DNA from 3 places in the Glutamicibacter protophormiae genome. Region 3 is predicted to be linked to each of the others. Evidence: predicted binding sites of a transcription regulator. Region 3 holds the regulator's gene; each other region holds the start of a gene.
The links. Region 3 encodes LexA, which represses DNA repair genes until DNA is damaged. Its sites were predicted from a motif close to TCGAACANNTGTTCGA; they were not measured.
Positions count from the first base shown of each region.

Region 1 (5,373 bases), 1.5 Mb from region 3:
AGGTACTTCTTCAGCAGTGGGCCCAGGCGAGGATCCTCGAAGGCGGACGCGGTCGGGGTGGCCAGCAGGTTGTGCGAGCCCATCGACTTGATGATGTCGTTCACGCGTGCCATCCAGATTGGCATCATGGTGCGCAGCGCGGAGATGTCATCGTGGCAGAAGAACGCTCCGCCGCCCCATTCCGAGGCGTTGACCTCGGCCGAGTGGATCACGGCGCGGGCGATGCGCAGGTAGGAGTAGATTTCGCCGAGCATCGCAGCGGTGTCCGGCTTGGTATCGGTGGCGGTGACCTTGGCCATCTGCACGCACAGGTCATAAGCGAATTCGAGCTTCACCGATGCGCGGATGGCGGTCTGTTGCTGGGTGTTTCCGGTGGCGGTGCCGGCATTCAAGGAGTTGTAGACATCCAGCTGGCCGTCGATGAAGACGCGGTCCCACGGAACCAGCACGTCGTCGAAGATGATGACCGCATCCTGCTCGTCGAAGCGCGAGGAGAATGGCTTGTCCACCACTGGCTGGTCCACGCCGTAATGGTCGCGGCATACCGAAACCACGCCCTTGGTGGCGACCGGGATGGCGAAGGACAGCGCGTATTCCTCGAAGCCCTTCTGGATCGGCACGGCCGGGTAGACGTAGAGCTCGTCGGCGATGGGGCCCAGGGTGGCGAGCATCTTCGCGCCGCGCACGATCAGGCCTTCTTCGGTGCGGTCCACCACGCGCAGGGTCAGTTCTTCATTGATGCCCTGCAGTTCGCCGACCGACTTGTCGATGGCAGCGTGCACGATGGTGTGGGTCAGGGCCAGGTCCTTCTCCTGGACCAGGCGCCAGTAGTTCTGCAGGCGCTCGAAGTAGACCGGGTCCCCGGACTTGGCGAAGATGTCAGGGCGCGAGGCATGGCCGGCCAGCACGACGTTCACATAGTCCGGGGTGCGGCCGAGCATGCCGTTGGAGTAGCGGGCCAGGCGGTCGAATGCGCGGTGGCGGCGTGCGATGTCTTCCGCGTTCTTCGGGCGAAGCAGCGAGACGTTATGCTGCTCGCCGGTCTCTTCATCGACCATCAGGCAGTCATCTGCATACTTGTGCTGGTAGTCGAAGTACGCTGCCATGCCGTTGATCGATCCGGCAAAAGCCGGATGCTCGGTGACGTCAATGCGCTGATCTCCCAGCCAGACCTCGCGGGAATCCTTGAGCCCTGCCAGGTACTGCTCTCCAGTGCGTGCACTCATCTTTGCTGCTCCTTATCGGGCGTCCCGCCAAGCGGGTTCAAAAATATATTCTGTGCATCAGTTTATATAACCTCTGTGATCCAGATCAAGTCACTCGCTGAAGAAATTTTTCAAAACCGCTGAATTCCACGGTTTTTACCCGCTCAAGAAAATATTATTAGTCTTAAAATGCGTAAAAAGTGGACAGTGCGAGTGAAATAAGACACTATGGCTTAAGTCACATCAGCGAAAAGGAAGGGTTCTCAGGTGTCCTCATCACAGCAGAACCGCCCAGCACAGGCAATGGAGCCCAGCGACTCCCTCAATACCAAGGATTTGCGCCGCATTCTCGGTTCCAGCTTCTTGGGCAGTGTCATCGAGTATTACGACTTCATCTTGTACGCCACCGCGGCGTCGCTGATTTTCGACAAGGTTTTCTTCAGCAACCTGACCCCTGGCTTGGCTCTCTTCGCCTCCTTCGGCACCCTGGCTGTCGGATACATCGCCCGCCCGCTGGGCGGCATTGTCTTCGGCCACTTCGGCGACCGCTTGGGACGCAAGAAGATGCTGGTGCTGTCCATGATGATGATGGGCGTAGCCACCGTTGCCATTGGCCTGCTGCCAACGACCGCAACCATTGGCGTGGCCGCCCCGATCATCCTGGTCCTGCTGCGCGTGGTCCAGGGCGTCGCGGTCGGCGGCGAATGGGGCGGCGCCACGCTGATGGCACTGGAACATGCACCAGCTTCCAAGCGCGGTTTCGCGGCATCCTTCGCGAATGCCGGCGCCCCGGCCGGCGGCCTGCTGGCCACCTTCCTGGTCTCCTTCGTCTCCTTCTCCACCGGTGATGCCTTCCTGGAATGGGGCTGGCGCCTTCCATTCATCTTCTCGGCAGTGCTGATCATCATCGGTATGGTCATCCGCCTGAAGGTGGCAGAAACCCCGATTTTCCAGGAAATGGATGCGAAAGCGACCGAGCGCCAGCAGGAACGCAAGACCCCGATTTCACTGGTGCTGAAGAACCACTCACGCACGGTCATCATTACCCTGATCGCTTCGCTGGGGTTCTACACCTGCCAGGGCGTCTTGACCTCATGGGGCGTTTCCGAAGCCGCCGCCCAGGGAGTGGACCGCTCCTTCGTGCTGAACACCAAGGGCTACGCTGCCATGGTCACCATCGTGGTCTGCCTCTTGGCCGCCAAGCTCTCTGACAAGTACGGCCGCAAGACCATCCTGACCATCGGCGGCATCGCCGGCATCCTGTGGGCCTTCCCAGCAGTCTTCCTGATGAGCAATGGCACCGGCTGGGGCTTCGCAGTAGCAGTGATCGTCGGCAATGGCGTCATCCAGGGCATTCTCGCCGGACCGATTGGCGCTTACATCTCCGAGCTGTTCCCGGCCGAAGTCCGCTATACCGGCGCGTCGCTGGCCTACCAGGGATCCTCAACCCTCGGCGCCGGCTTCACCCCGATGATCTGCACCGCTTTGGCCGTCAGCTTCGGCATCACCGCGGTTGGCATCTTCTGGGTGGCGATCCTGGTGATCGGACTGATCGCAATCCGCATCAGCCCGGAAGGCGCCGCATTGTCTCCGAAGACCGCTGGCTCAGCATCGGCCGACGCAAAGCTGAACGCCTAACCCCACCGCCGGTCCGCGTACCTGTCGGTACGCGGACCAGTTTTTGACTTCTAACATCAATTTTTCTGAATGCTATGGCACAAAAGTTCTCTATTTACTACTTTATGGACTCTTGTAAACATGGATTCAGTGCTTCCCGTCGCATTCGCAGGAAAGGATGAGTTTCAATGACTCCCAAGAACCCCCAGCACATGGTGCTCACCACCTTCATGCTGCCAGCTGGCTACCACAAGGACTCGTGGCGCATGGACGGCTCGCGCTCCGAGGAGCTGGCCAACCTGGAATTCGTCTACGACCTGACCAAGATGGCTGAAGACGCCAAGCTGGATGCCATCTTCTTTGGCGACATCGTCCATGCCAACACCGTGATGCGCGGCGACATCAAGATGAACGGCTTCTACGAGCCCATCTCGGTACTGTCCGCACTGGCAGCACGCACCAAGAACATCGGCCTGATCGGCACCGTCTCCACCTCCTTCTCGGAGCCATACAACTTGGCCCGGCAGATGGCCGGTCTGGACCACATGTCAGGTGGACGCGCAGGCTGGAACATCGTGACCAGCTCCGATGGCTTCCAGAACTTCGGCATGGACAGCGCTCCGGATCCAGCTACCCGCTACCGCCGCGCCACCGAGTTCGTCGAGGTAGCCAACAAGCTTTGGGATTCATGGGAAGACGACGCCGTCACGAACGACAAGGAATCGGCCTGGTACGTCGATACCGACAAGATCCACCCGATCAATCACGAAGGCGAATTCTTCAAGGTCCAGGGCCCGATCAACATGCCACGCAGCCCGCAGGGCCGTCCGGTGCTGGTCCAGGCAGGATCCTCGGGACCGGGCATGGAGCTGGGTTCCTCGGTGGCCGACGGCATCTACACCGCGCAGCCGCTGAAAGAGCCTTCGGTCGAGTTCTACGCGAAGTTCAAGGCCATGGCCGCGGCCAAGGGCCGCAACCCCAACGATGTGAAGATCATCCCCGGCATCCTGCCGATCCTCGGCGATACCCAGGCTGAAGCAGATGAGCTGGCCGAAGAGCTGGCCAACCACATCCACTTGGAGAACGGCCGCGTGCAGGTTGGCGCCGATCTGAAGATGGACCTGTCGTCGCTGGACTTCAACGAGAAGATTCCAGCCGAATGGTTCTCCGATGACCCGGCGCTGGGTTCGCGCTACCAGATCTACCGCCGCAAGTCGGTGGACCAGGGCATGACCCTGCGCGAACTGATCGTCGATCTGGCCCGCTCCACCGGCCACCAGTGGATGGCCGGCACCGCCTCGGCAGTGGCCGACCGCATGATCGACTGGTTCGATTCCAAGGCCTGCGACGGCTTCAACCTGAACGCCCCGTTCAACCCGGGCGGCTTCAAGCTGATCTGCGACAAGCTGGTCCCGGAACTGCAGAACCGCGGCTACTTCCGCACCGAGTACGAGGGCACCACCCTGCGGGACAACTTCGGTTTGTCCTACCCGTCCTCGATCCGCTCGCGCGTCTAGCCGCTAGGCGCGCCGGCCTGCAGTCTCGAAGAGCTCAGCTGCCACTTCCACCCAGGCTTGGGCACGGGAGTTCAGCCGCGAAGTACGGGGCCAAGCCACCGAAACCGGAACGACTGCAATATTTCCGTCATCCAGTTTCAGCGGCTTGAGCACCACATTCAACTCTTCATAGGGCGCCTCCAGGGCCGGCTGCTGGAACAGCACCGCCACACCACGGCCGGTGCTGACCAGCGAGCGGACGGTCGCATAGGAACGCGAACGGTGCCGGATCATCGGCTCCAGCCCGCTGCCCTGATAAAGGCCGAGGATGCGCTGGGTGATCGGCTCGGATTCGAAGAGGACCAGCGGCTCCTCGGAGATTTCACGAAGCGACACCGAGGGGTTGCCCGCCAGCGGATGACCCGACGGCAGCAGGATCTGCGCTTCGGCCATCGCCACGGTGGCCGAACGCAGGGCAGGCGAGATCTCCGATCCGTAGAGGAAGGCGACGTCGATGGAACCATCGAGCAGCGCGTCCTGCATTTCCTGGTGGAATCCCTCCAGGAAATCGACTTCCACCTTGGGGCACTGCTGGGCGAAGGCGCTGAGCATCGGAGGAATGATGACCGGCCCCAGGGGCATGAAGCAGCCAACGGTCAGCGGGCCTTCCAGCTCCTCGCGAGTGCCCTGGCCCATGGTCTGCAGATCGTGGGCCCGGTCAAGCAGTTCGCGGGCCTGGAGCAGCACCATCTTGCCGCTCGCGGTCAGCGTCAGCCCCTTGGCCCGGCGCTTGACCGCCAGCTCGGCACCCACGATGCGTTCCAGCTCCGCGATGGACATGGAGATGGCCGAGGGCGCCAGGTGCAGCCGTCGGGCGGCTTCGGCCATGGTTCCTGCTTCGGCGGCGACAACGAAATGCCAGAGCTGGCGCAAGGTCAGCTGAGGGTGGGACACAAGACTCATGGCATCAAGCTTATTGATGATGGCCATGGGCAAAGCAAGTTTTCTAGATTAAGACAATGAGGCCGCGGCACCTGCCAACGGCCAGTGGAAGG
Region 1 covers NZ_CP069806.1:3,482,846-3,488,218, forward strand. Annotated here, with positions in the region: gene JQN66_RS16275 (4-hydroxyphenylacetate 3-hydroxylase N-terminal domain-containing protein) at 1-1,226, opposite strand, end outside; gene JQN66_RS16280 (MFS transporter) at 1,473-2,843, shown strand; gene JQN66_RS16285 (LLM class flavin-dependent oxidoreductase) at 3,011-4,339, shown strand; gene JQN66_RS16290 (LysR family transcriptional regulator) at 4,343-5,308, opposite strand.
Region 1: a site for LexA is predicted at 1,264-1,279, ahead of JQN66_RS16275 (4-hydroxyphenylacetate 3-hydroxylase N-terminal domain-containing protein). Genes of this name have one in related genera too.

Region 2 (5,373 bases), 1.9 Mb from region 3:
AAGCTCGGCCACACGGCGTTGGCCGCGGCGTAGGCGCAGGAGAAGACCAGCAGCGAGAGCCCGAACTGTAGCAGCGTGTTGCTGGTTTCCATGGAGCGCAGGTAGAAGGGCATGACCGCCGCGGAAGCCAGAGCCCCGTAGATGAAGACCGGCTTGCGGCCGATCCGGTCGGCCAGCATGCCGAAGAACGGCTGGGTGAACAGTGCGCCGATATTGCCCGCCACCACCAGCCACAGGGTGATGGACTCGTCCATGTTGCCGATGGTCTTGCCGTAGGAAATGGCCAGGGTTCCGTACACGGTGGACACCGCCGCGATGAATGCGCACAGCACCACGCGCAGCACGTCCTTCCAGTGGAAGCGCAGCAGCACGGCCAGCGGCAGCTTGGCGAGCTCGTTGTTCTTCTTGGCTTTCTCGAATTCCGGGGTCTCGTGCAGCGAACGGCGGATGAAGAAGGTCACCACCACAACCACGGCCGACAGCCAGAACGGGATGCGCCAGCCGATGCCGAACTTGATCTCGTCCGGCAGTGCCACTACCGGAATGAAGATCAAGGCCGCCAGGCTCTGGCCGCCCTGGGTGCCGGTCAGGGTCCAGGAAGTGAAGAAGCTGCGCCGGTGATCCGGGGCGTGCTCCAGGGACATCGAGGAGGCGCCGGCCTGCTCACCCGCGGCGGACAGGCCCTGCATCAGGCGGGCGACCACCAGCAGGATCGGGGCCAGCCAGCCGACCTGGTCGAAGGTGGGCAGGCAGCCGATGGCGAAGGTCGAGGCGCCCATGAGCACCAGGGTGAACATCAAGACCTTCTGGCGTCCGATCCGGTCGCCGAAGTGGCCCAAGATGATCGCGCCGATGGGGCGGGCGATGTAGGCGAAACCGAAGGTCGCCAGGGACATGACCGCGGCGTTGGCGCCGGCGTCGGGGAAGAAGATGTGCGGGAAGATCAGGGCTGCGGCGGAGCCGAAGATGAAGAAGTCGTAGTATTCGACGGCGCTGCCCATGAAGCTGGCCAGCGCGGCCTTGACCGGCGTGCGCTGTCCGCTTCCGTGTTCTTCAGATGCCGACGGCTTGGGTGTCGTGGTCATCGGGTTACTCCCTTGGTGTGTGGCGATGTTCTGGCCCCATTCCATAAAATGTTCGCTATGCGACCACTTGTTCGGAATGTGTTCATTGGTTTAGAGTAGATGCAAATCACAGACGAAGCAATATCTGTTGCGTCGATGACTGAAGGCGAGGACCTGCGATGAGTACAACTGCCGAATCCTATTTGGTGGGTTTGATCGGCGACGGGGTCATGCCGTCGCTGACTCCCGGGATGCATGAGCGGGAGGCCGATGCGCAAGGCCTGCGCTACCTGTACCGTCCGATCGACCTCGCCGTGCTGGGGCGCCCGGGCAGCGATGTCGGAGCTCTATTAAAGGCCGGAGCGCAGCTTGGTTTCAATGCCTTCAACATCACCCACCCGTGCAAGCAGCTGGTCCTGGAGCACCTGGACGAGATCTCGGAGAATGCCCGGGACATCGGCGCGGTGAACACCGTGGTCATCCGCGAGGGAAAGTTCCACGGCTACAACACCGACGCCTCAGGATTCGGCCGCGGCTTCGCCGAAGGGCTGTCCGGAGCCAACCAGCAACAGGTCCTGCAGCTGGGAGCCGGCGGCGCCGGGTCCGCGGTGGCCTACGCGCTGCTGGCTTCGGGGACCGAGCAGCTCTTCCTGGTGGACCCGGACGCGCAGCGCGCCGGGCAGCGGGCCGGGGAGCTGAACCGGCTCTTCCCGCACGCCGAGATCACCGCAGCCTCCCCGGAACAGGTGCCCGGGCTGCTGCCCTCCGTGGACGGGCTGCTGAACGCCACCCCCATCGGCATGCACCACCACCCCGGCCTGCCGCTGGAACTGGAGGGGCTTGAATCCCGCCACTGGGTGGCTGACTGCATCTACCGTCCGGTCGACACCGAATTGATCCGCGCCGCCCGGGCCCGCGGCTGCCGGGTGCTGGACGGCGGGCACATGGCGGTGGGCCAGGCAGTGGACGCCTTCGAGATCTTCACCGGCATCAAGCCCGATGCCGCGCGCATGCGCGCGCACCTGCTGGAGATGCTGGAGGCGGGACTGTAATGCGCACTTCCATCGCCACCGTGTGCCTCTCGGGAACCCTGGAGGAAAAGATGCTCGCCTGCGCCAAGGCCGGATTCGACGGCATCGAGATCTTCGAGCAGGACCTTCTGGTCAGCCCGATGTCCCCGGAGGAGGTCCGGGCGCTGGCCGCGCGACTGGGGCTCACCTTGGACCTGTTCCAGCCCTTCCGGGATTTCGAAGGCGTGGATCCCGAGCTGCTGCAGGCGAATCTGCACCGCGCGGAGGCGAAGTTCAAGCTCATGGCGCGCCTGGGCATGGACCTCATGCTGCTGTGCTCCAATGTCGGCACCGCCACGATCAACGACGACGAGCTGTTCGTCTCCCAGATCCGCCAGCTCGCGGACCTGGCCGCCGGATACGGGATCCGCATCGCCTACGAGACGCTGGCCTGGGGCAAATACGTTGACACCTACCAGCATTCCTGGGACATCGCCCGCCGGGTGGATCGGGAGAACGTGGGCATCTGCCTGGACAGCTTCCACATCCTCTCGCGCGGGGACGACCCCGAGGCGATCGCGCAGATCCCGGGGGAGAAGATCTTCTTCGTGCAGCTGGCCGACGCCCCGGTGCTGTCCATGGACATCCTGTCCTGGTCGCGGCACTACCGGGTGTTCCCGGGGCAGGGAGGTTTCAAGCTGGATCGGTTCCTCGGCGCCATTGCCCGCTCGGGCTACGCCGGCATCATTTCCCTGGAGATCTTCAACGACGTCTTCCGCCAGTCGAATGTCGAACGCACCGCGGTGGACGGGCTGCGCTCGCTGAACCTGCTGCAGTCCCAAACCGCCGCGCTGCTCGATGCGCAGGGCATCGGCTCCGGGCTCGACCTGCAGGCGCTGCCCGGCGGGCAGCCGCCCCGCGGCTTCGACTTCACCGAAATCCGCACCGAGGATCCCGAGCCGGTGGCGCGGCTGCTGGCCCAGCTGGGCTTCGAGTTCCGCGGCCAGCATCGCCGCAAGCCGGTGCAGCTGTTCAGCGCCGGAGGGGCCAGGATCATCATCAACGCTCAGCGCAGCCGCGGGGTCACCGCCGCGGTGTCCGGCTTCGGGGTGCAGGTCCCGGACCCCGGTGTCGCCGGCGAGCGCGCGCTGCGGCTGCTGGCCTGCCCGGTCCCGCGCCAGCACCTGCGCAACGAAGCGGACCTGCCCGGGTTCAACGCCCCGGACAACACGGAGGTCTTCTTCGCCCCCGCAGGGCGCGGCAGCGGCTGGGAGGCGGAATTCGGGGTGCAGGAGGCCGGCGCCCCGGAACATTTCCCCGAGCTGATCGAATGCATCGACCACCTGAACCTCGCCCAGCCCTGGCATTCCTTCGACGAGTCGGTGCTCTTCTACACCAGCGTGCTGAACCTTCAGGCGCTGCCGGGCACCGAGGTGCCCAGCCCCATGGGGCTGGTCCGCTCCCAGGTGCTGGCCACCGGGGACTGCGCGGTCCGGCTGGCGCTGAACATCGTGCCGCACGGGCTGGAGGAGGCCATCGACCGGAACCACGAATACCCCGAGCACATTGCGGTGCGCACTTCGGACATCATCGCCCTGGCCCGCAACGCGGTGGCCAGCGGCATGGAATTCCTGCACATCCCGGCCAACTACTACGAGGACCTCGCCGCGCGCTTCGACCTGGACGCCCAGCTGCTGGATACGCTCCAGGAGTTGAACCTGCTCTACGACAGGGACGAGCACGGCCAGTTCCTGCATTTCTACACCGAGACCATTGGAAACATGTTCTTTGAAGTAGTTGAGCGCCGCGATGGTTACGATGGGTACGGGGCGCCCAATGCCCCGATCCGGCTGGCGGCGCAATTCGAACGCAACCGCTGGAACAGACACTAGCCACGGGGAGAATCGACTGTGACGCAGCGGCCGGACTACTTTGTTAAATCCACGGAGAAGACCCTGGCCGTCCTGCTCGCCTTCAACGGCGGAAATCCCGAGATGACCGTCAGCCAGGTCGCCGCCGCCACCGAACAGACCCGGGCCTCCGCGCGGCGCTTCCTGCTGACCCTGACCGACCTCGGCTACCTGGAAGCCAATGGCGCGAACTTCCGCCTGACCCCGCGCGTGCTGGACCTGGGCGCCTCCTATCTCTCCGGGATGACGCTGCCCAAGGCCGCCACCCTGCACCTGGAATCCCTGGCCCGGGAGCTGGGGGAAAGCGCCGCGCTGTGCGTGCTGGAAGGCCAGGACATCCTGTACATCGAGCGGGTCTCCTCGCCGCGGCTGTATTCGATGAACGTGTCCATCGGCAACCGGCTGCCGGCCTGGGTGACCTCCATGGGCCGCGTGCTGATCGCGGAGCTGGGCGGCGCGGAACAGGAGGCCTTCCTGGCGCAGATCGACCTGCAGCGCTATACCGAGCACACCGTGGCGAGCCTGGAGGACCTGCGGGCCGAGCTGGCCCGGGTGAAGGAACAGGGCTGGTCGCTGGTGAACCAGGAGCTGGACGAGGGCCTGCGCGGGCTGGCCGTGCCGGTGTACCGGGGAGACCAGCTGCTGGGCGCGCTGAACATCTCCGTGCAGCGCGGCCGCGCCGACCGGCAGAGCATCACCGAGCAGCTGGTGCCGCGCCTGCGCCGGGCCGCGCAGGACATCGCCGACGACTTCGGCGGCCGGCTGGCTTAATACGCCGCCGCGTTGCGCCGCCACGGCGTAGGCTGTCCTGCATGGACACGGAAAAACAGGCCATGGCGCCGCATGAGCACCCCGCCTTCGTCAACGACAAGTCGGCTAGGTGGCTGGGAGTCGAGGTGCTGCGCGCCGACTACGGCGACGTGGTGATTCGGATGCGGCTGCGCGACGACATGCTCAACGGCTACGGCATCGCGCAGGGCGGGATGATCGTCGCCTTCGCGGACGTCGCCTTCGCCCTGGCCTGCAACGACCCCCACGGCGACGGGAGCACCGTCACCGTGGCCTCGGGTGTGGACGTGAACTTCATGAATCCGGGATTCTCCGGCGACGCCATCACCGCCACCGGCACGCTGGTGGGCCATGCCGGGCGCAGCGGGCTGTTCGACATCGAGGTCACCCGCGACAACGAGGACGGCAGCACCACGCACCTGATCCACATGCGCGGGCGTTCGCGCACGATCCCCAACCGCCGCTAGGCACGCGCGACTAGCTGCCCACCCGGGTGCTCGACGGGGCCCTGCACGGCCCAACTGCCGCGCAGGACAGCGCCGGTGATTTGGGTGGGCCCACCGTGCCGCTGCACCCCGCGTCAGTGCGGCCCTCGGCCGC
Region 2 covers NZ_CP069806.1:3,078,930-3,084,302, reverse strand. Annotated here, with positions in the region: gene JQN66_RS14435 (MFS transporter) at 1-1,085, opposite strand, end outside; gene JQN66_RS14430 (shikimate dehydrogenase) at 1,244-2,116, shown strand; gene JQN66_RS14425 (bifunctional sugar phosphate isomerase/epimerase/4-hydroxyphenylpyruvate dioxygenase family protein) at 2,116-3,966, shown strand; gene JQN66_RS14420 (IclR family transcriptional regulator domain-containing protein) at 3,985-4,755, shown strand; gene JQN66_RS14415 (hotdog fold thioesterase) at 4,797-5,240, shown strand; gene JQN66_RS14410 (dioxygenase family protein) at 5,373-5,373, opposite strand, start outside.
Region 2: a site for LexA is predicted at 1,145-1,160, ahead of JQN66_RS14430 (shikimate dehydrogenase). Genes of this name have one in related genera too.

Region 3 (5,373 bases):
GCCGGGGCCGCTCCCATCTATCAAGGTGACCCGGGATATTCGCGCAAGCTTGATCGTGATGGGGACGGTGTCGGTTGCGAAAAATAGCGATTGCTTCGAGCGCATTTCTAGCGCTTTCGGCGATTCTCACGGGATGCTCCGCACCGGCTGGTGGTGCCAGTCTCGCGGACGGCAATGAGTCCGCGGATCAACCTGAAATCGTGATCCGGAGCGAAGCTCCGCCGATTGAGATCTATAGTGAAGCCCCAACGCCGATTGCAACGCCTGCGGAGTCAGCCAGGCCTTCCTCGGCAACAGCATCAACCGCACAAGATGCCGAGAACCTCGGGGAGGAAGCGACCGGAGCCCTGGAGCTTCTGGCGGAAGTACCGGTCAAGGGACGTGCGCCTAAGACTGGATACGACCGCGACCTGTTTGGCAGCGGGTGGGGGGATCCGGACCGAAACGGGTGCGATGCGCGTAATGATATTCTCGCCCGTGACCTCGTGGTCCACTCTTTCCAAGACGGTACGGGGGACTGCGTCGTTTTGACCGGAACCCTCAACGATCCGTACACGGGCAAGTCGATCCAGTTTCAACGTGGTCAGGGAACCAGCAATGCAGTTCAGATCGATCACGTAGTTGCACTCTCTGATGCATGGCAAAAGGGGGCACAGCAGCTATCGGCAGTGGAACGTCAGGAATTCGCAAATGACCCACTGAATCTCCTGGCTGTGGACGGTCCGACCAATGCGTCAAAAGGCGACAGTGATGCTGCAACCTGGCTTCCACCGGAAAGAGGATACTGGTGCGATTACGTGACTCGGCAAGTTGAGGTCAAACATAAGTACGGTTTATGGATGACAGGTGCCGAGCATGCAGCGAGTGAGCGTATTCTCTCCGAGAACTGCACTTAGTTCCGAGCCCTCTTTTCCAACGTCGAGTCTTGAAGCTGCGAAGGCTTGCGACCGGAAATATTGATATTGAAACCAAAGGGTAGAACGCGGTAAGCATCCCAAGCTAGCGAGCAGTGATTCTCGGATGCCGAGCTAAACCGAAGAGCGCTGGGGATCAGCTCCATGGAACTGATCCCCAGCGCTCTTCGGCATATTGGACTAGAGCGAACGCATGACCGAGACCACCCGGCCCATGACGGTCGCAGCGTCACCGAGAATTGGCTCGTAACGCGAATTCTGCGGCAGCAGCCAGGTATGTCCGTCGCGCTGCCGGAACGTCTTCACTGTTGCCTCTTCATCGAGCAAGGCAGCCACGATGTCGCCGTTGTTCGCAGTCTGCTGGCGGCGCACCACAACCCAGTCGCCGTCGCAGATTGCTGCGTCAACCATTGAATCGCCGGAGACGCGGAGCATGAACAATTCGCCATGGCCCACCAGCTGGCGTGGAAGAGCGAACACATCTTCAACAGTCTGGTCTGCCAAGATCGGACCGCCAGCGGCGATACGGCCTACCAGCGGCACCATGGTGGTGTCCGCCGAGGTGCTCAGCTCGATAATCTTCGCATCTTCCTTGCCGGCTTCGTCCACCGGCTTGGGGGCCTCGGCCGCTGCTGCATCCTCACTGAGCTGCAACGGAAGCAGGATCTCCATTGCGCGAGGACGACGCGGATCGCGACGGAGGTAGCCGAGCTTTTCAAGCTGGCTCAGCTGGTGCGTCACACTCGAAAGACTCTTGAGTCCCACGGTGTCACCAATCTCGCGCATCGATGGTGGGTAACCGTTCTTGCCGATCGATCGCTGGATGGTCTCCAGAATTTTCTTCTGGCGGATCGTCAGCGAACGTGCGTTCGATCGGGGAGTGCGCTCTGAAGCTGACATGTCCTTTAGCCTTCCCTAATCACCGGTTGAGAGCTGGGCGGATGCCTAACTGTCGGAAGCCGGTGATGTTATGTACTCGTTACTCTTCTACTTCGAAATCTTAGTCGATGTGAGGGAGTCTTTCAAAGATTTGTTCGAAAGTGTCTGGACAATTTCCGCGAGGGTCTGTTAGAAAAGATATACGAGAGTCGAACACATCTTCGAAGTTAGTATTCGAAGATAGGTTCGTATCATGTCACTGTTGAGGAGAATAGTCATGGCTACCGTCGCACTTGACTCGAAACGCACCAAAGAACATATGAAGATTCGCATCAATCGCCGAGGCTGGGCGGTACTGGTTGGAGTTCCCGTTTTCATCTTGACCATCGCCGCCGCATTCTTGGTATCCATATTCACCTCCAGCGCCCAGGCCTCGTCCACCTTGCCGCAGGGAATTGAAACCGTGGCAGTAACGGTGATCCCGGGAGACTCCCTGTGGGATCTTGCCCGTGAATATGCCGTCGGGTACGACGTGAACGCCGCCATGGAACACATCGCAGAGATCAACGCCCTGGATTCCAGCGAGATCCGCGTCGGTGATACCTTGGACATCCCGGTGCTGGCTAATTAGCCGGCCTACCCCCTTCGGTGGCGACAGGTATTGTTACCAAGCTTCGTCGCCGATTCTGGAACCGCCGACCGCACCATTAGACTTAATGACGTGAATGTCCGCAGTGAACTATTGAGTCAGCTGCCCTTGCGTGAGAATCTCCGCGGGCTGTCCCCTTACGGTGCGCCACAAATTGACGTGCCAATTCAGCTGAATGTCAATGAGAACACCCATCCGCTTCCGCAGACCGTGGTCGATGCCATCGCGGAAGAAGTCTCCAAGGCGGCGGCGACGCTGAATCGCTACCCGGATCGTGAATTCGTGGAATTGCGCGAACTCCTGGCCGGGTACCTGGGCCACGATCTGGACCGCGAGAACATCTGGGCTGCCAATGGCTCCAACGAGATCCTGCAGCAGATCCTGCAGGCCTTCGGCGGCCCCGGTCGAAGCGTGATGAGCTTCGGCCCCACCTATTCCATGTACCCGCTGCTGGCCAGCGGGACGGATACGGAATATATTGCCGGCAAGCGAGCCGATGATTTCACACTTTCCGCTGAGTCCGCTGCCGCACAGGTGCGCGAGCACGCACCGAATATCGTTTTCCTCTGCTCGCCGAATAATCCAACTGGCACCGCATTGGGGCTGGATGTCATCGAGGCTGTCTATGAGGCGGCCTCGGAGACGAAGGCAATGGTGATCGTCGACGAAGCCTACGCTGAATTTTCACTGGCCAACACCAAATCTGCGTTGAGCCTCCTCGCGGGCCGTCAGCGGTTGATCGTCAGCAGAACAATGTCCAAGGCCTTCGGCTTGGCCGGCGCCCGCGTCGGATATTTGGCGGCGGCGCCGGAAGTCACCGATGCGATTCGACTCGTCCGCCTGCCCTACCACCTCTCTGCGGTGACCCAAGCGACGGCCATTGCAGCGTTGAAGAACGTAGACCTCCTGCTGGCGCAGGTCGAGGAAATCAAGACCCAGCGAGACCGCATCGTGAGTACCTTGACCGAACTTGGCTTGAAGCCTTCGGTTTCGGACTCCAACTTCGTATTCTTCGGCGGGCTGGAAGACCCCCACGCCATTTGGCAGGGGCTTCTGGATGCCGGAATCATCATCCGTGACAACGGAATCGCCGGTACCCTGCGAGTCACCGCGGGTACCGAGGCCGAAACGACCGCCTTCTTAGAGCGACTGACCGAACTGCTCAGCACGCAGAAGTAGACAAGACAAGCGAAGGAAGACATGTCTGCCGAATTGATTGGCGCACGTCGCGCCCGTATGGAACGAGTCACCAGCGAATCCTCGGTATTCGTTGAACTGGACCTCGATGGCTCAGGCGTCTCGGAGATCAGCACCACAGTGCCGTTCTTCGACCATATGCTCACTGCTCTGTCCAAGCACTCACTGATCGACCTCACCGTGCGTGCAACTGGTGACACCCATATCGACGTGCACCACACCGTGGAAGATACGGCGATTACCATTGGCGAGGTGCTGCGTGTTGCCCTGGGCAACAAGGCCGGAATCCGACGCTTCGGAACCTCCTACGCACCTCTGGATGAAGCGCTGGCCCGCTCGGTGGTGGATGTTTCCGGGCGCCCCTACCTGGTGCATGGCGGTGAGCCAGCGGGTCAGGAATACCACCTGATCGGCGGACACTTCACCGGTTCGATGACCCGTCACGTTTTCGAGGCGATCACATTCCACGCACAAATCTGCGCACACATCGAGGTGCTCTCGGGCCGCGACCCGCACCACATTGTCGAAGCGCAGTTTAAGTCCTTCGCACGTGCGTTGCGCGAAGCCGTCGAGCGCGACGAACGCATGGGCGACAAGATTCCATCCACGAAGGGTGCCCTTTAAGTGGCAAAGAAGAAAGTTGTTGTTCTGGACTACGGTTCGGGCAACGTTCGCTCGGCAGTGCGTGCACTGGAAGCAGCCGGAGCCGAGGTGGAACTGACCGCAGACCCGGAAAAGGTCCTGGCGGCCGACGGACTGGTCGTCCCCGGAGTCGGCGCATACGCGTCGGTCATGGAGCAGCTGACCAAGCTCGGCGCATTGCGGTGGATCGGACGTCGCATCGCCGGAGGCAAGCCAGTGCTCGGAATTTGTGTTGGACACCAGGTTTTCTTCGATGAGGGTGTTGAACACGGCGTCAAGACTGCCGGTATCGGCGAGTGGCCCGGCACCGTGGAACGACTGCAGGCTGACGTCATCCCCCATATGGGTTGGAACACCGTCCGCCCGCCGGAGAAAACCAAGCTCTTCGCGGGAATCGAGAACGAGCGCTTTTACTTCGTGCATTCCTATGGAGTTCAGAAGTGGGAATTCGACGTCACCCAACCGGCGATGACCCCGCCGCAGGTCACCTGGTCCACCCATGGAACCCCCTTCATTGCAGCTGTTGAAAACGGTGCCTTGTCGGCCGTGCAGTTCCACCCGGAGAAGTCCGGGGATGCCGGCAAGAAGCTGCTGAGCAACTGGCTGGAGACCCTCTAAGATGTGGTCGATCGTACTTCTCGGCGTCGGCGCGTTTCTTGCCGGCGGAGCAATCTCCCTGAAGAACCAGAAGGCGCACCTGTCGTGGATCATCGCCGCGTGGGGCCTGGCAGCTGGTTGTGTCATCGCAGCATGGGCCTTGACCCTCTAGTTTCAAACTTTCGAAGAAGGACAACATGACTGAGCAACCAATCCTCGAACTGCTACCTGCAGTAGATATCGCCGGTGGTCAGGCAGTGCGCCTGGTTCAGGGCGAAGCCGGATCCGAAACGGGATACGGCGACCCTCTGGAAGCGGCACTGGCCTGGCAGAACGACGGTGCTGAATGGCTGCACCTGGTCGATCTCGATGCGGCCTTCGGCCGTGGCAGCAACATCGAGATCGTCCAGCGTATCGCCCAGGAACTGACCATTAAGGTCGAGCTCTCCGGCGGCATCCGCGATGACGCATCGCTCGACCGGGCGCTGGAATTCG
Region 3 covers NZ_CP069806.1:1,205,069-1,210,441, forward strand. Annotated here, with positions in the region: gene JQN66_RS05705 (excalibur calcium-binding domain-containing protein) at 1-87, shown strand, start outside; gene JQN66_RS05710 (HNH endonuclease family protein) at 75-896, shown strand; gene lexA (transcriptional repressor LexA) at 1,095-1,814, opposite strand; gene JQN66_RS05720 (LysM peptidoglycan-binding domain-containing protein) at 2,071-2,424, shown strand; gene JQN66_RS05725 (histidinol-phosphate transaminase) at 2,515-3,621, shown strand; gene hisB (imidazoleglycerol-phosphate dehydratase HisB) at 3,643-4,263, shown strand; gene hisH (imidazole glycerol phosphate synthase subunit HisH) at 4,264-4,899, shown strand; gene JQN66_RS05740 (hypothetical protein) at 4,901-5,050, shown strand; gene priA (bifunctional 1-(5-phosphoribosyl)-5-((5-phosphoribosylamino)methylideneamino)imidazole-4-carboxamide isomerase/phosphoribosylanthranilate isomerase PriA) at 5,076-5,373, shown strand, end outside.